Regions from separate parts of the Absiella sp. AM29-15 genome, predicted to be linked through region 2. Evidence: a T-box and tRNA genes for the amino acid it is inferred to sense, from the RefSeq annotation. Region 2 holds a T-box; the other regions hold tRNA genes.
What was found. A T-box is a leader RNA that pairs with one kind of tRNA and senses whether it is charged. The one in region 2 lies ahead of thrS (threonine--tRNA ligase), so its partner is inferred to be a tRNA-Thr.

Region 1: it encodes a tRNA-Thr, which carries the amino acid that the T-box ahead of thrS (threonine--tRNA ligase) is inferred to sense. The anticodon was not compared.
Region 3: it encodes a tRNA-Thr, which carries the amino acid that the T-box ahead of thrS (threonine--tRNA ligase) is inferred to sense. The anticodon was not compared.

The regions. Positions count from the first base shown of each region.
Region 1 covers NZ_QVFL01000022.1:55,805-62,305, forward strand. The annotation lists gene DW761_RS18685 (EAL domain-containing protein) at 1-2,174, shown strand, start outside; tRNA gene DW761_RS18690 (tRNA-Thr) at 2,232-2,305, opposite strand; gene DW761_RS18695 (Maf family protein) at 2,372-2,944, opposite strand; gene DW761_RS18700 (TIGR01906 family membrane protein) at 2,913-3,665, opposite strand; gene DW761_RS18705 (ACT domain-containing protein) at 3,748-4,182, opposite strand; gene thrB (homoserine kinase) at 4,182-5,063, opposite strand; gene thrC (threonine synthase) at 5,056-6,501, opposite strand, start outside.
Region 2 covers NZ_QVFL01000010.1:51,593-58,093, forward strand. The annotation lists gene DW761_RS11240 (DUF2207 family protein) at 1-923, shown strand, start outside; gene DW761_RS11245 (recombinase family protein) at 956-1,570, opposite strand; T-box leader at 1,831-2,040, shown strand; gene thrS (threonine--tRNA ligase) at 2,087-3,820, shown strand; gene DW761_RS11255 (hypothetical protein) at 3,817-4,734, shown strand; gene DW761_RS11260 (NifB/NifX family molybdenum-iron cluster-binding protein) at 4,748-5,134, shown strand; gene DW761_RS11265 (GNAT family N-acetyltransferase) at 5,194-5,694, shown strand; gene DW761_RS11270 (GroES family chaperonin) at 5,939-6,199, shown strand; gene groL (chaperonin GroEL) at 6,219-6,501, shown strand, end outside.
Region 3 covers NZ_QVFL01000003.1:17,825-24,325, forward strand. The annotation lists gene DW761_RS03900 (metallophosphoesterase) at 238-870, opposite strand; gene DW761_RS03905 (ECF transporter S component) at 950-1,516, opposite strand; gene DW761_RS03910 (nucleoside hydrolase) at 1,535-2,506, opposite strand; gene DW761_RS03915 (hypothetical protein) at 2,814-3,215, shown strand; gene DW761_RS03920 (nuclear transport factor 2 family protein) at 3,221-3,607, shown strand; gene DW761_RS03925 (DUF3788 domain-containing protein) at 3,699-4,118, shown strand; tRNA gene DW761_RS03930 (tRNA-Thr) at 4,168-4,243, opposite strand; gene crcB (fluoride efflux transporter CrcB) at 4,299-4,679, opposite strand; gene DW761_RS03940 (HD-GYP domain-containing protein) at 4,681-5,925, opposite strand; gene DW761_RS03945 (sensor histidine kinase) at 5,987-6,501, opposite strand, start outside.

The DNA of each region.
Region 1 (6,501 bases), on a different contig from region 2:
TTTCTTTATGTTTAAGTGGTTTGTGGTTTATCAATGACCAGCAAAATGCAAAAACAAATGAATTTTTAGCTCAGATGACCACACAATATAAAGCTTCTATCCTTCGTCAAATACATGGAGATATAGAAACTTTAGATGGGATGGCCACAATTTTAGGGGAAGAAGAAGCTGTGGAAACAGAACATCTGTATCGAATTCTTGAAGAAATAAATAATGCGAATCGTTTTATGCGTATGGGGTTTATTAGAACCGATGGTATGACCACAATGGTGGATATTAGCGGACAGAGAATAGAAAATGTTGATTTAAGTCAAATGGATTATGTAAAAAAGGCATTACATGGTGAAGAAGTCATCACAGATACAATTAAAGATTCTTTTGGTGATGGATATATTAATATTTATGCAGTGCCAATTTATCATAAAGGTAAAATTATTGGGGCATTATGTGCAGTAAATGATTCAGAAATATATCGCAGTATTGTTGATCTGCCTTCATTAGGTAATGGTTTTGCGGGAATTGTGAAAAGTGATGGCGCACTTGTTATACGAAGTAAAGAAGACCCCAATCAGACTTATGATAATATATATCAATTAAGTTTTGATCGTCAGGATGAATTAGAAGAAGCAAAACAGGCGTTGAAAAATAAAGAAGATGGATCTTTCATGTATCATCAGCAAGGCAATACATATCTGGCGCATTTTACTTCTTTGGGAATTAATGACTGGTTAATTGTAAGTATGGTACCTAACTCTGTACTGACCTCTAATTTACGTATGGTTTCCAAATTATCTATCATGGCGATTATCGCAATTATTATTCTATTAAGCGCCTTATTAAAATATATCAATAAAATCATTTTAGGTAGTCGAAAAATATTAGAAAATATCGCATATTTTGATGAACTTACCAATTCTTATACCAAGAGTAAATTTTTACTGGAGGCAAATGCGTTATTAGAGAAAAGTCGATATTATAGTATCGTTGAGCTTGATATTTTAAACTTTAAGATGATTAACGAATTATTTGGATATCAGGCTGGAGATGCTTTTTTGAAATATTTCGCAAAATGTTTGAAAGAGGAAATCCAGACAGATGAATTATATTATCGTCATCATGCGGATTGTTTTGGTCTGATGCTGCATGAACAAGATAAACAAACACTGATAAAACGCATGGAAAAACTAAAAGCGAAGATATGCAGTTATGAACTACATCCGCAACAGCATTATTATATCCAATGCTCCTGTGGAATAAAGATTTTTGATGAACGTGAACAAAATCAGGCGATTGATCTTGTGATCAATCGGGCTATGATGGCATTAAAAGAATGTAAAAAGCATAGCAATAGTGATATCTATATTTATGATGATAAATTATATAATGCTTCCCAACATCAAAGTTTAATAGAATCAAGAATGGAAACAGCACTACAGAATCATGAATTTGAAGTATATCTTCAACCCAAACATGATATTGTGACTGAAAAGATTGTTGGCGCAGAAGCGCTTGTCCGTTGGAATATGGATGGTAAAATCATTATGCCGGATGAATTCATTCCTTTATTTGAAGAAAATGGATTTATCACAAAACTGGATATGTATGTATTAGATCATGCATTCTCATACATGGAAGAATGGCAGTCTAAAGGATATTGTATAAAACAGATAAATGTAAATCAGTCAAGAATGTTGATGTATCGCAGTAATTATATGGAAGATATAAAGAAAATCATAAAACGACATCATGTTGATACTTCCGCAATCGTGCTGGAGGTAACTGAAAGTGTTGCGTTGGAAGATATGGAGATCTTAAAGGAAACAATTCAAAGTGTTCATCAATTAGGCTTTGAAGTGTCGATGGATGATTTTGGAAGTGGCTATTCATCTTTGAATGTTTTACAGGCACTGCCATTTGATGAACTGAAATTAGATCGTTTCTTCGTTAAGGATATGGGTGTAGATCATGAGAAACAAAAAAAGATTATTCAATACATTATAGAATTGAATAAATCATTAAATGTCCGTACAGTTGCGGAAGGCGTAGAAACAAAAGCACAATTAGAGTTTTTAAGGGGCATTGGTTGTGATATCGCTCAGGGATATTATTTCTCTAAACCATTGCCAAAAAATGAATTTGATAAGCTATTAGAAAAAGAACAAGGAAATGAATAGTTTCCTTGTTTTTCTATATAAAAAAAGCCTTCCACTTGGAAGACTTTCATTTTCAGATGGTGCCGACACGCAGAATTGAACTGCGCGCTGAGCATTACCATTGCTCTGTATTACCACTATACTATGTCGGCAGCTTTCTTTGGAAAGCTATTATATTATAATATATTTCTATATTTTTTCAACAGCTTTCGCAAAGTTTATTGATTTTTTAAGAGCTTTTTCAATTCACGGTAGACTTTCGCAATTGGAAGACCCATCACATTATAATAATCACCATGAATTTCCTTCACAAACAATTTACCTTTTCCCTGGATGCCATAAGCACCAGCCTTGTCATAAGGCTCATCACTATCCAGATATTGTTGTAAATCATCCTCCTCAATATTATAGAATGTAACTTCTGTGATATCATGAAATACAATGTGGACATCCTTACCAAGAATTGCTACACCACTAATTACACGATGTGTGCTACCAGACAGCTGTTTTAACATTCGACTTGCATCCTCGCGATTTTTTGGTTTGCCAAGTGGTTCACCATCTAAAATGACCATCGTATCACAGCCTAACACCAATTGATCAGGAAACGCATCCCATACCGTTTTGGCTTTCTGATATGCTATTTTTTCAATTGCTTTTTCTACTGGTATATCTTTATCAAATACTTCATCACAATCACATGAGATAGAACGAAAAGCAAAACCACAGTCCTGCATAAGTTCTTTTCTTCGAGGGGACTTACTTGCCAGTATCAGATTGTGGTAATTCATCATTCCCCATCAACTCCTTATGTACTTTATGTAGCTGATGTCTTAAATAAACATAGCTAACAGCGAATAAACCTGCAAATCCTGCCGCAAACCAGGTAATAATCTTAAATACCAGTTTAAAGAAGAAATCACTAGGGAACAAGTTGATCATCAAATCCGTTGATGGATCCAGCAGCCAGAGATCGTTTCTAAATGCTAAACGATGAAAAGCAGTCCAAAAAGCATCAAAATCAGCATAAGCCCAGAATCCTACCAGAGCAAAAAAGACAAAGAATAAAATCGCCGTTTTCATATAAGCGATACTTAAATGTGTATAAATACCACCACGATATTGGAATATTAAATATACCAAAGATACAAGTAAGGCGACGATACATCCCTTACGTAAGATCAATGCAAAATGATAAAGATTTCTTACATCAACCATATGACTAGCTTCTTTTTCATTAAAGGCTTCTGTTTTGGTGCCTTTTAATGAAATTTCCACTTGAATATCGTCCCGTTCATTTTTAAGATAATCTAACAAAGTATAAGTGGCTTTGTTTAAATCTTTTTCTGTCATCCCAAGGGACTGGGCTGTATTTAAATCTTTATATTCTTTCGCATAGAAGCCTTTATCAAAGCAGTTATAGTCAATACTGGTGATGAGCATAATCAAAACTGCACTGATGGCAATTGCATATGCTGCGATTGCATTAAGTTTTTCAAATATTTGTTTCATACAATTACTCCTTTTCTGAAAGGCATTGTATATCGTATCATAAATTTACGAAAAAAGAAATGTTGCATGTAAAGTTATACATTTATTCTACCGCAATCAAATGTAAATTACTCACACCACGGCAAGTGTTTAACTGTTCAAGCAGCTGGTCTATGGATACCATCATCTCACATAAGTCAAAGGAAATTACCACACTGGCCCAGTCATGAATAGGGATATTCTGGTTAATGGTTAAAATATTCGCATTTACTTTAGACATGGTATTTAGTACTTCACTTAAGATTCCTTTATCATGATGCAACATCAATGAGATGACTGCTTTTCTAGCACTCATGCCCTGTGCAGGAAGGAATACGTAATCTTTGTATTTATAATAAGTACCTCGTGAAATACCCACTTTTTTTACAGCTTCACTCACTTGTTTAACTTCACCATTCTGTAAGAGTGTTCTTGCTTCTATTACTTTATCCAGAACATCTGGAAGGATGGTGCTATCTACAATATAATATTTTTCCATTACATCACCTCATCACTGCTGCCATCATAGGTGGCATGTAATTTACGATAATCCCATGAAGGATAACGCTGTTTTAGCTGTGCTATCAAATCATCAGCGACTTCTTCCTGCTGTGTTAAAGCCATCATTGTTGAACCACTGCCAGATATAAACATCGTCAGGGCACCACAATCCTTTGATAATGTTTTTACTTCATCATATGCAGGTATCAGTTTTTTACGATATGGCTCTTGCATCTGATCGTTACAAGCCTTTGAAATAATGAGTCCGTTACCAATTTCTATTGCTTTGGCAAGGGCTGCGGTACGCCCCATTTGATAAACAGCCTGGGCATAGCTCATTTGATTTGGCAACACTTCACGGGCTTTTTTTGTGCTGACTTCAAAATCGGGAATCATTGTTACAAAAATTAAATCCTTTTTTACACCATAACGAATCATATTTGGTTTTCCCTGATCCATAAAAGAAACAGTCAATCCACCAAAAATAGCAGGAGCAACATTATCTGGGTGTCCTTCCATCTGGGTAGCTAAATCAAATATTTCATATTTATTCATTTTATGGTGAAACAGGGCGTTGGCACCTGTTAATCCTGCGACGATACACGTAGCACTGCTTCCCATACCACGGGCATAAGGAATATTGGTTTCCACATGCATACGTAAACCACTGACTTTCTCGTTTAAATATTCTAATCCCTTTAAAAAGGCCTGATAAATCAGATTGTCTTCGTTACAATATGCAGCTTCACAGCCTGTGATTTCTAAGCCTTCTTCAATTACTTCAAAACTTACTGTACAGTATTCATCCAGTGCGATTCCAAGGCAGTCATATCCTGGCCCTAAATTGGCAGAGGTAGCTGGTACCTGTACCTTAATCATGGAACATTTCCTCCACAGTTTTTTGAACGAAGGCTTCCATATCATCTTTATCAACCAATGCATTGTGACGGATTTCCATTGTGGAAAGTTCTTTTAAAGGCGCAGGAATCTGTGCACCGGTTTTTTCTTCCAGCTGCTTCATACATGCAAATTCATCTTCATCACCTTTGCCAAAGATAGCTTCATATACGGCTGGCGCAAATTTGTAAGGAGATGCTGTAGATAATAATACACATTTATGTTCACTGTCTTCTTTTTCATAATCTTTCATTACTTTATAGGCTACTGCTGTATGTGGATCCATTACATATCCATGCTGTTCATACATTTCTTTGATTGCTTGTGCACAAGCTTCATCATCACAATAACCGCCAGTAAAATCAGCTTTTACACTTTCAAATATTTCTTCCTTGACCTGATAACTTCCTTTTGTTTCTAAGTCTTTCATCAAAGACGCAATATAAGCAGCATCTTTACCACTCTTATAATATAATAAACGCTCCAGATTTGAACTAATCAGGATATCCATACTAGGGGAGATGGTCTTATAGAATGGACGATTACGATCATATACACCATCTTTTAAGAAATCAAATAAGACGTTGTTGGCGTTGCTTGCAACAATGAATTTATGAACAGGCAGCCCCATACATTTCGCATAATAACCAGCTAGTACATTGCCATAGTTTCCTGTAGGAACACAATAGTTGATTTCCTCACCGAATTTGATCTTATTGTTTTTTACCATTTCCTTATATGCAAAGATATAATATACGATCTGTGGAATCAAACGGCCGATATTGATGGAATTGGCACTGGACAATGTTACATGTTGTTTTGCTAATTCATCAGATAGTGCCTGATTGTTGAAAATCTTTTTCACATTGGATTGTGCATCATCAAAGTTTCCTTTAATAGCACATACGCAGGTGTTATTTCCTGTTGTAGTGACCATTTGAAGCTTTTGGATATTGGATACCCCAGCATCTGGATAGAATACAGTAATACCAGTACGTGGCACATCTTTAAATCCTTCCAGTGCCGCTTTTCCTGTATCCCCACTTGTTGCAGTCAAAATCATGACATTTTCATCTGTGTGGGTTTCTAAAGATACGCGCATCAACTGAGGCAGCATACGCAATCCTACATCTTTAAATGCACATGTTGGACCATGGAATAATTCAAGAATTGCTTCATCGTCTACCATGTGTAATGGGGTAATGTCTTCATTGCGGAATTTTCCTGCATAGGCATCGTTTACACAACGTTTCACTTCTTCATCGCTGAAATCAGGAAGCAGCATATGTAATATCGTTTCTGCCATCTGCATGTAATCCATCTGCATCATATCCTCTAAAGGAAGGCGCAGGTTGTCTAAGCCATCATATACATATAGGCCTCCATCGTCTGCAATTCCTTTCAAAATTGCTTGTTTTGG
Region 2 (6,501 bases):
AAGCTAATGATTATGAGCGAACGCTGTTTTCTGCAATCTTCTCTAAGGATTATATCGTAAAAGAAGATGATTTAAAAACGGAGAAAATGAGTAAAGCGATGAATGAAACAAAAATACAGATTCAAAATCATTTTAAAAAAGAGAATCAGGTATATATGAAAGCCTCTTTGGTATTACAATGTGTGATGTTGTTTATTGTTGTGTTGCCACAGGCAATCGCATCCTTTGCGGGGGCATATGCCAAATATGATGCAATATCACTTTCTTTACCATTTATGATACCATCATTGATTTTATTAATCACAATCATTCCATGGATTTTATTCATCAGAAAACGTTATGCGATGAAACGTTCTACTTTCTTTATCCTGATGATCGTTTTATTAATATGTAACGGTATCTGTATTGGTGCCGGTGTGATTTTACAAATGCAGCTGGAAACAAGCTGGTATGTAATCTTATTGACAACCCTTGTGACACTTGGACTATTGGTCATTATGGTTTTCATGGATAAACGCAGTAAGAAAGGCAATGCATGGCTGGGACAGATTCTTGGGTTAAAAGAGTTTATTGAAAGCTGTGAAAAAGATCGAATTGAAGCGTTGGCAAAGGATGATCCATATGCGTTTTTTAAAGTACTGCCTTATGCGTATGTACTTGGAATCAGTGATGTATGGGTGAAAAAATTTGAAAACATCGGCTTGCCAAACCCTGGCTGGTATATAGGCAATCAGGGAGATGTCTTTATGAGTATGTTGTGGTGGAATCATTTCCATTATTGTATGCGTGATATTTCAAAAGCAGTCTGTTATATCCCACCTGCGAAATCTGGAAGTGGAGGTGGAAGCTTCTCTTCTGGTGGATTTGGCGGTGGAGGCTTCTCCGGCGGCGGTTTTGGCGGCGGCAGTGGTGGAAGCTGGTAAGCTGTAGAAAAGGTAGGAGTTTTTCCTACCTTTTATGCTTTATGCATGATTTCTTTATACTCTTTTACTTTCTTATAAAAAGTTGAATACTTAAATCCTGATAATGCGATGGCCTCTTTACTTTGCAGCTCACCTTTTTTCCATAAATAGATGATTTCTCCAAAGTCCTCTGGAAAGTCAATTTTTGGCCTTCCAAAATGAACACCGCGTATCTTTGCGGCACGAATGCCTTCTGCCTGTCGCTGTCGTATATTGATGCGTTCATTTTCCGCAACAAACGACAACAGCTGTAAAACAATATCCCCTATTAAAGTTCCAATTAAGTCCTTACTTTGATCTGTGTCTAATAATGGCATATCCAGAATTTTAATATCTACATTTTTTTCCTTTGTGATGTATTTCCATTCATTTAGAATCTCATTATAATTTCTGCCAAGACGATCAATACTTTTGATGACCAGCAGATCTCCCGGCTTTATTTTCTTATATACCAGCTGATGATAGGAAGGACGGTTAAAATCTTTTCCGCTTAATTTATCCATATAGATGTATTTTTCTTCAATCCCGAATTCAATCAACTCCAGATACTGTCGTGCTTCGTTTTGATCCTGGCTCGATACACGAACATAGCCATAAGTCTTTCTCATAATACACCCTCTTTCATGATGTCGATTATACTGAATATTGGTAAATTTCACAGTTACCAATATTTTGATGAAATCTACATGAGATTATTCTATCACAAGTACTCATAGAATGTTTAATTCATATAATGTTAATTTTTCTTATTTTTTAGCATTCTGAATGGTAAAATAGAAATCAAAATACTGGAATTGGAGGAAAAAGGAAGGAAAAAACGCGAAAGAATTGACATATCTTAAAAAAAGTTGTATAAAATAAAAGTAAAACAAAAACGAAGAAAAGGATATGGGTACAAATATTCTGATGTAGAGAGGAAAGCGGCAGGTGAAAGCTTTCTGAAAGATGTTGTACTTACTCCCTTGGAGTTGCCCCTGAAAAGGTGTGCCGCATATAACCAGCGTTAACAGGTAAGAGGGCATATTTCATTTGAAATATGAACAAAGGTGGTACCGCGTGTAAGACTGACGTCCTTTGATGGCAGTCTTTTTTATATGTATAAATGTAAGAAAGGAATGAAGAACATGATCGACATTAAAGAAAATGAAAGATTAAGTGTAATGAATCACAGCTGTGCACATATGATGGCACAGGCCGTTAAGCGTTTATATCCAAACGCAAAATTCTGGGTAGGACCAGTCATCAGTGAAGGATTCTACTACGATATTGATTTGGGAGATGAAGTAATCCGTGATGAGGATCTTCCTAAAATCGAAAAAGAAATGAAGAAAATCGCAAAAGATGGAAAACGTATCGTACGTAAAGAAATCTCAAAGGTAGAAGCTTTGGAAATGTTTAAAGATGATCCTTATAAAATCGATTTGATTCAGGATTTAGAAGATGGAAACATCACTTGCTATCAGCAGGGAGAATTCATCGACTTATGCCGTGGACCTCACGTAGATACTGTGAAAGAATTAAAGAACTTTAAACTGTTAAAACACTCAGGCGCTTATTGGAAAGGTGATGCCAACAATAAGATGTTACAGAGAATCTATGGTGTATGCTTTGAAACAAAAGAGGAATTAGAAGAACATTTAAATCTGTTGGAAGAAGCAAAAAAACGTGATCACAAAAAGATTGGTAGAGAATTAGGCTTGTTCATGATGAGTGAATATGCACCTGGTATGCCATTCTTCTTGCCAAATGGTATGATTATCCGTAATCTGTTAGAAAGCTTCTGGTATGAAGAACATACAAAAGAAAACTATAAATTCATCAAAACACCAATCATGATGAGTAAGGAATTATGGGAAGTCAGTGGACATTGGGAAAACTATAAAGAAAACATGTATACAACAATGGTAGATGATCGTGAATTCGCAATCAAACCAATGAACTGCCCAGGTTCTTTATTAGTATTTAAAAATGCATTACATTCTTATAAAGATTTACCACTTCGTATGGGTGAACTTGGACAGGTACACCGTCATGAAGCAAGTGGAGCATTAAATGGTTTATTCCGTGTACGTACATTTACACAGGATGATGCACATATCTTTATGCGTCCAGATCAGATTGAAAGCGAAGTTATGGAATTGATCAAATTTATTGACCGTGTATATTCCGTATTTGGATTAAGCTATCGTATTGAATTATCTACTCGTCCTGAAAAGAAATATATTGGAGATTTAGCAATTTGGGAAAAGAGTGAAAAAGCACTTGCGGATGCATGTGTTCACGCAGGTAAAGAATATAAAGTCAATCCAGGCGATGGTGCATTCTATGGTCCTAAACTAGACTTCCATATCAAAGACTCTTTAGGAAGAGAATGGCAGTGTGGAACAATCCAGTTGGATATGAACTTACCAGAACGTTTTGATTTATCTTATGTAGAAAGTGATGGCAGCAAGGCACGTCCTGTTATGTTACACCGTGTAATCTTTGGTTCCATCGAGCGTTTCATCGGTATCCTGATTGAACACTTTGCAGGACACTTCCCAACTTGGTTAGCACCAACACAGGTTATGGTCGTACCAGTACACTATGAAAAACATGTAGATTTCGCATCAGAAATCAATGAAAAACTGAATGCTTTAGGATTTAGAAGCAAATTAGATGCAAGAAATGAAAAATTGGGGTATCGTATAAGAGAAGCACAGATGCAGAAGGTACCTTATCAGTTGGTCATTGGAGATGGTGAAATCGAAAATCGAAGTGTAACAATACGTAAAGCGATGAGTAAAGAATCCATCACAATGCCTCTTGATGAATTTATCACTATGTTGAGTGCAGAAGTGAAGGAGAAACGTTTATGAAATTATTCAAGGGAGCACTGGCAGCAGTATTAGCCTTAACGCTTACTGCATGCTCAACAGCAAAGCAAGAAGAACCAATCAAAGTATTGACACCAATGGGAGCACCAAGTCTTTCTTTATTAGGCCTATATGGAAATGACAAGGTGACCATGGAAACAGTAGATGGTGCAGACACGCTTGCGGCAGAGTTATCCAAGGAGGATGGTAGCTATGATATCATTGTAGCACCAATCAACCAGGGAGCAGCTTTGATGAATAAAGGGAAAAGCAATTATACATTGAGCCAGGTTGTGACTTGGGGTAATCTGTATATCGTTGGTACAAGTGATGATGCCTTAGATAAAGAAGGCACATTCGCGGTATTCGGTGAAAAAGCAGTACCTCAGAAAGTATTAAATGCAAGCATGGATTTATCCACAATCAAAGCAACACCTACATACTTCAATTCCGTGAATGATGTACAGGCACAGTTGTTAAGTGGTAAAGCTAGTGTTGGCTTAATGGCAGAACCTGCAGCGACTGCTACAATTGCGAAAGCAAAAGAAAAAGGTATTGAGTTAAAAATTATCAAAGATCTGCAGAAAGAATACAAAGAAAAAAACAATCTGGAATCCAGCGGATATCCACAGGCAGCATTGTTTGTGAAAAAAGGCAGTGAAGATAAAGTCGCAAGCTATATCGAAGAAGCCGCAAAATTCGCAAATGAAACAGCACCTAAAGACAGTGATAAAATCAAAGCGCAGGTAGAAGCCGCAACAGTTGAAAAACTTGGTATTCCAAATGCAGAAATCGCAGTGAAAACATGGGAACGTCAAAATATCCATATCAAAAAAGCAACAGATGTAAAAACCGATATTGAAACATTCTTGAAACAGTTTAAATTAACACTTACAGATGAGATGTATACAAAATAGGGAGATGAACAAAATGAGATATGCAATTACAATGGAAAATAATATGGTGTTCCAGCACTTTGGAAAGTGTCCTTCATTCTTATTAGTGAATATGGAAAATGGTGAAATCGTATCCAAAGAAGTATTATCAAGTGGAGGAAGTGGACATGGTGCTCTTGCCACCTTACTTGCGCAGGCAAATGTAGATACGCTGATCTGCGGAGGTATTGGACAGGGTGCTAGAGATGCTTTGGCACAAAACAATATCCAGGTGATTGCTGGAGCGAATGGAAACGTGGATGTTATCATTGATGCCTTAAAAGCAGGTACATTGAAAGATGATCCAAGTGGAAGCTGTAACCATCATCATGAAGAAGGACACACCTGTGGAGATCACAGTGAAGGTGGATGTCATCATTAATCACGCAGACAATCAGCGATTATTTCACTGATTGTCTTTTTTTATTAGGAGGAGAATCTATGCTAATAAATGTACAAGAAGAATACAAAGAAGCTATCATGCAGTATCGATTAGAGCATTTAGATGAAGCAGTTATCTGTGGAAGTGGTGATCTTCAAAACTATGAGCATTATGAAGATTGGAAGAAATGGATCGATTGTCATGAACAAAAGCAGACGCTACCAAAAGGCAGGGTATGTGCCAGACAATATTTATTTGTGGAAGAGCATCAATTATTGGGAATGGTCAATATCCGCTTAGAATTAAATGACTACCTTTTTCAATATGGTGGACATATCGGTTATAGTATCGCTAGAAATCAAAGAGGAAAAGGCTATGGCAAAAAGATGCTGAAGGAAGCTTTGGCAATATGCAGACAGTTTGCAATGCATGATGTATTACTTGTGGCAAAGAAAGATAATTTGGCAAGCATTCATACAATTATATCAAATGGTGGAGTTTTTGAAAACGAAGTAAAAGATGGAAAAGAAATATTAAAACGCTATTTTATACATATTTAAGAAGCTGTACGCGTAACTTATAATATTCATATCTTGTAGATGTTAGTTTCATTTCTTTATAAATATTGAGGAAACAACAGGTAAATATATCTTAACAACGTATTTTTATGTTTATTTCCATCCTTTTAAAATTTCTTCAAAAAATTTTAGCAATCCTATTGCATAAGTGCTAAAAGTGAGTATAATATATGGTGTTAGCAGTAATGAACTGCGAGTGCTAAAATGATGAAGGAGGTACTTTGAAATGTTAAAACCATTACACAAGAACGTCATTTTAAAGAAAGAAGAAGTAGAAAAGAAAACAGCAAGCGGAATTATCTTGACTGAGCCAAACAAGACACAGCCAAGCATTGCTACCGTAGTAGCAGTTGGACCAGACAGTGAAGCGGATATCAAAGAAAATGACCGCGTTGTTTACAAAGAATATTCTGGTACAAAAGTTAAAGTAGATGAAGTAGAATATATCATCATCGAAGATGAAGATATCTTAGCTGTGATGGCTTAATCAAGGAGGTAATGGAAAGATGGCAAAAGAAGTTCGTTTTTCAAAAGATGCAAGAGATGCAATGTTAAAAGGTGTAAATACACTAGCTGATGCTGTACGTGTAACATTAGGACCTAAAGGACGTAATGTCGTACTTGAAAAAGAATATGGTTCTCCATTAATTACCAATGATGGTGTCAGCATCGCAAAAGAAATTGAATTAGAAGATAAATTTGAAAATATGGGTGCAAAACTGGTTTATGAAGTAGCAAACAAAACCAATGATACAGCAGGTGATGGAACAACAACTGCAACTATTTTAG
Region 3 (6,501 bases), on a different contig from region 2:
TAAAAGAATGGAAAAATTCATCCTATAAAAATCAAAAAATCTAAAACTTAAGGTAAAAAAGCAATTAAAAATTTCGATGTATGAAAGCCACTTAAAAAAGAAGAAAATGAATATTCCATTTTAAATGTTGAAGTTGGTTATGGTTCTGTAATTTGTATAATTGATGATTTATCACTAATTGATGAAAAAAATTGGTACGCACCACATGGTTAATAAAAAAATGCAGCAAGCATGAAGTTATTTACTTAACTTTGTGCTTACTGCTTTTCTTTTTTGATCACATGCAATCCACTCATCTAATGTCAAAGGTGTATAATCAGAATACATACAGAAACAATTGATCATATTGCATGGGATATGTACTTCTTCACCTCCAGGATTTTGTACGATCGTAGAGGTTGTAATATCTTGAAATTGTTCTATCAAGCGCTGGTCATGGGTATCATGCACGTGTCCATACAACATATAAGTCTTTGGCTGACCTTCTTTATTTAAACGATATTGCATGTTATAAAACATGATAGGATAATGACTTAAAATCACTTTACGATTATTGTCTGACAATTCTTCATATGATTTGATCCATTCAAAGCGCTCTGTGTGGAAATCTTTACTTTTCAGATATCGATCATGGTTTCCAATAATCAGAAATAAACGCCCGTTTAATCGCTTTAACAGTTCATTTGTTTCCTCATCTTTTCCCCAGGATAAATCTCCCAGAATAACAACTTCATCATTTTTTCTTACTTTTTTATTCCATTGTTGAATCATATATTCATTCATTTCTTCTACACTTTCGAATCCACGTTTATCCATCTTTGTGTTTAAAGCAGCATGGAAAAAATGGCAATCAGCGATATAGTTGCGCATCGTATCACTCCTTTTATAACTATGCGTATTATAAGCGAAAAGATACAAACGTGCAATGGTTGTACATAAAAACCTTGCATTAATCCGCTTGCCGTTTTATCTTATAGATAAAGCTTTGTGGAAGTTTATGTAATAGGGAACTAATCAACAGGATACTGATGATACGGTCTAAATAATCTGTAAATAGCTGTACGATAAAACAACTCAGTGTTAATCCTAATGGTGTTTTGGCTAATAATTGTACGATAAATGTGGAACCTGAAGATGTAATGCCTCCAAAAAGGTATGCGGTGATACAGGCTGATATTAGAGAAGTTGGAATTGTCACAAAAAGTGCACTGAAAAATGCCCATGCAAGATTATCTTTTTTCTTTTTCCAGACAATGCCGACTAACATTCCTAAAAGGATACCAACAGGAGCATAATACAAAGCATAGATATCTGATGTCATTCCTAAAATCAAGCCACTTAAGATACTTGGCATAGCACCATAAAAAGGACCATAAACAGCTGCGATAAAGATAGTGCCCATACTGTCTAAATAAATTGGAAGTTTTAGCATTAAAGCAATTTGACCACCAACCAGATTTATAACAATCGCAAAAGCAATCATGCTGATATGATATACTGTAATTTTTGATTTCATAAATGAAAACCCCTTTCTTTATATGAGTGTGTCCAAAAGATCAATCTGTGCAAGATCCAGATGTAATATACGGGATATAAATAATTGGAAAAAGGCTTTTACATCCACTTGTGTCAAAATGACTGCATTATTCTCCTTGCGATAGAAATGAAAGGCATCCACAACACTTTGTCCTCTTGATATGCCATCTGTTTCAATTTGTACATAAGATGAAAATCCAGAACATATTTCAGGAAAAAGAAAGTAAGCGACAGCAAGGGGATCATTGATCACACAGCCAATCAAATGTTCTTGTGTCCAATGAAAATCAAAATAGAACTTGGTGATTTTTCTTATAAATGCTCCCTTCTCAGGATGCAATCGTTCCATATAGGAAAGAAGATTTGGCGTAAGAACGATTTTGCGTGTGACATCTAAACCCACCATATGTATTTGTTTCTTTGTTTTGGCCATTTGTTGATAAACAAGACAGGCAGCTTCAGGATCTTCCCAATAATTGTATTCAGCGACAGGAGAACAATTACCATGAGATTTATAGCTGCCACCCATGGAAACAAGCTGTTCTATTTTATCAAAAGCTTCCACATCCTGTGAAATAAGCTGAGCTAAATTGGTCAAAGGTCCTAAAGCGATGATGGAACAGGATTGTTTCTTTAAGGTTTTTGATAAAAAGGTGACAGCATCCATTGTTTGATGATATCCAGGAATATCCTTTAAGAAGCTTTCACCAAGACCATCGGCTCCATGCGTATCTAAAGCATCACAGAAAGTTTTCTTTAAGGGCTTATCAGCGCCCACAAATACCGGTATATCCAGACGCTGCATATGTGCTAATATCTTTTTAGCATTTTTAAAACCCATTTCAACAGGTGAATTACCACAAACAATGGTAATGCCTATAACTTCAATCTCATCCGATGATAACGCCAGCATGAGTGCAAGACTGTCATCAATACCCGGATCACAATCGATGATTACTTTTCTTCTCATAAATACTCCTCCATTCAAAAAAAAGACCTTACCAATAAGCAAGGTCATGAAAAAAAAAGCATTTATAAAAAAATTATAAATCTATTATTTCATTTCGTTTGCCTATGATTATACTGGGAGGTAAGGAACCAGTGCGTATTCTTTATACCATAAAAGACAGGAATTCGTAAAGCCTAAATGATACATTTTTAAAAATTTTTACTGTATATCTTACAGAAGAAATAAGATAAAATATGCATATTTCATTTATAGAAACACGATAGTCATGGTATAATGACATATAATACATAAATAAAAAGGAGACATTATGAAACATACAGAACATAAATCGGAAACCATTGATGGTTTTCAATATGATAATGAAAGTCAGTTGTATAAAGCAACCATTCAGAATATTGATTTTATGATGGATGAATACACAGATGAAAATGCAGAATATGCGAGGAAGCTTGCATCTGCTTATCACTTGTATTTATCAAAAATTATGGATTTTTTATTAGAGGATGAAGCCTTTCGTGATGATGGCATATTCCCTGATCAAAATAAAGAAACACTGTTGCCTGCACTGGGAACACCATCTATTTTGCTGTTGTCAAATAATGATGGACAATGTTCCTATTGTAATCAAACATTAGATGATACGCATATCATTTCTTTTGAATTTTCAGATATCTTTGATGATTTATATGATTTAACGATAGAGGGGTGAACCATATGGATATACAAAATTATTGGAAAGCAACACTTCAACAAAATCCTGTACTCATGCGCTCATACTTTCATGAAAATGCAGTCATTCGATGGCATAATACCAATGAAGAATTTACACTGGATGAATTCATACAGGCGAATTGTGAATATCCGGGCAGATGGGATGGCGAGATTGAAAGAATAGAAAGAATAGATCAAGTGATTATCACAGTGACACATGTGTTTTCCACAGAGCTATCTTTTCATGTAACTTCCTTTATAAAAGTAAAAGATGATAAAATTGAATGCATTGACGAGTATTGGGGAGATGATGGTGAACCTCCTTTATGGCGAAAAGAAAAACATATTGGTACATCAATAAAAAAGATATCCATACCATTGCCGGAGTAGAAAAAACAGGAAGTATTTTCCTATACCTATGATGGCATAACTTATACAGAAATACGTATGAAATTCACGATACATAAAGGAGAACATGATCATGTATGAAAGAATGCTTGAGAAAAGTAAACAACCAGCTATTGAAGAAATGGAGGCGTATTGTGGCGATTGTGGAGCATTGTTTATGTTGCTTAATGAGTGGTTATCAACAACCTACCATACCCGGCAAGAATTATCCTATCCATATGGAAATCATTATGGCTGGTGTATTGCCCATCGTATCAAAAAGAAACTCATCTGTAACGTATTTCCTGAACGAAATGCTTTTACAGTGATGGTAAGATTATCAAATAATCAGTTTGATACAATTCTTTCAAAGGTACAGCCTTACACAAAAGAGCTTATTATAAATAAGTATTCTTGTGGAGATGGTGGATGGATACATGAACGTGTATTAACGCAAGAGCATTATGAAGATGCTAAAATTGTATTATCAGCGAAATTCACAAAGGTATCATAATATATAAAAAAATCAGTACTTGATATGGGTACTGATTCATTTTCTTATATGGTGCCGACTAAGGGACTTGAACCCCCGACCTACGCGTTACGAGTGCGTTGCTCTACCAGCTGAGCTAAGTCGGCCTATCGCTTTTGAAAGCGAATTTATTATAGCACAATGCAAAATCAATGTACATAGTTAAAACGAAAATTTCCTTGTCAGTAAACTGGCACCATACATTCCCAAAGATACCCCAATCACACATAACATGACACTAGCGAAAATGTATGAAACAGCTGGTATCCATGCTTTTTTCTCAATTAGTTGGAAGGTTTCTAAAGAGAATGTGGAAAACGTTGTAAAACCACCACAGATACCTGTTTTAATCAGTAACACAAGTTGTGGAGATATATGAGATGATAAGGCAAGCTGTGCAATAAAACCAATGAGAATAGAGCCTAATAAATTAATGAGGAGTGTGTTGATGGGAATGGCAGCTTTCATGGAAATCATAGAAAATCCATAACGAGCCATTGCGCCAATGGCACCACCCAATCCTACATATAAAAATGCTTTCATATCAGCCCTTCTTTCCAATTACTTGTAAAATATGCTCATACTCATATTCGATATGATGATATGTTGACAACAAAGGAATACAATCTGTTTCAATATTCTCCATAATGGTATGAAAATGTTCGTGGCATATATCCACAATTGTGGAATCAATGGCACCTTCATCAGCCATCTGGTATAAAATATGCATCATTTGTTGTTTATCGAATGCTTCTTTATAACTTCGTTTACCACTTAAAGCACTAAAGATATCCGCGACCGCAAGAATACGCTGTTCTAAGGTTAAATCTTTTTCTGATAAACCATAAGGATAGCCTTTGCCATTTAATTTTTCATGATGTCTGACAGCAATCTGTACGATTTCATTATCCATGGTACCTTTCAGAATATGAATAGAGTGTGTGACATGTTCCCGCATGATTTTCATTTCACTGGCAGTTAATCTGCCTGGCTTTTCTAGTATGCTCACAGGTGTTGCGACTTTTCCAATATCATGAAGAAGGGCACCATACATAAGCTTTTGTATCTGTATATCCGAAAGTTTTAAAAGTGTGCCCAGTGTTTTAGAGATACTGGTTGTGGTTATCGTATGTGCGACCATATGTTTACTTTGAAAGTCGATAGAATAACTGATCAATGATATATACTGCAGAATCTCCTGTTCATTAAAATGTAATTCCTCCATCAATCTGTTTTCATGATGTTCATGGGTAATGACTTCCACAACATTACTTTTTTGAACAGTTTTTTTCAATAAGGCAGTTAATTCAGGATCATATTCTTCGGTTGATAAACGATCATGGAAATCATCAGGAAATTTTTCCTTTCGTATCAGATAGAGATCACAATGATCTACCAGATGCAGCATTTGTGTTAATTTAGGATAGGGGATATCATACAGTCCATAATCCTGAAATGGAACATGATGATAAAGTACCACGGAAGACAGTTGTTTTAACGGAGATAAATATTTTAAAAACAAATACCCATAAACAGCATGCTTCCATATATGCCTGGATTCAAAACCTAACATCGCATCAATTTCATCAGTTTTATATGCGCCGATATCATGCAGGATGGCAACCATACTCATATCTCTGATTTCTTCTTCAGAATAGCTTCCATCTTGTATCATCATTTCACGTAATAAATACGCTACACGAAATCCATGGTCGATCAGTCTTTCATCAATTTCATTTAGCGTATTGTGGATAATATGTAAAAGTTCACTGTCATTTATAATCTTCATATAATTTTCCTCATTTTATGCGTTTCCATTATAACAGAAACATCTCATAAACAAAAGGACTTCAACCATTTTTAAGCGGAAGTATCAATTGAAAACAGCATCCTTCTACTTCATTGCTTTCTACCTGTATCTGACCATGATGGGCATCCATGATACTTTTTGCAATTGGTAAGCCTAAACCATAACCACCCTCATGTACTCTTGCTTTATCACAACGATAAAAACGTTCAAAGATATGGGCTTGTTCCTCCTTGGAAATATAACTGCCGGTATTGTGAATCTTACAGACTAGTTTTTCATTGTTTTTTTTCAAATGAATCGATATCTTTCCTTTTGCGGGTGTATATTTACAGGCATTATCAAGAAAAATTAGCATGACTTGTTTTAGCTGTGCTTCATTGCCGCTTACATATAAATCGTTTTCAATTTCGCTGTGTAAATGGATGCCGTGTTCATAAGCGATACTTTCAAAGGGCAGGATACAGTTCCATACGATATCACTGAAGTTTATGTTTTGAAATTCCACAGGCAGACGGTTTGCGTCACTTTTCGCAAGAAATAACAAACTTTCTACCA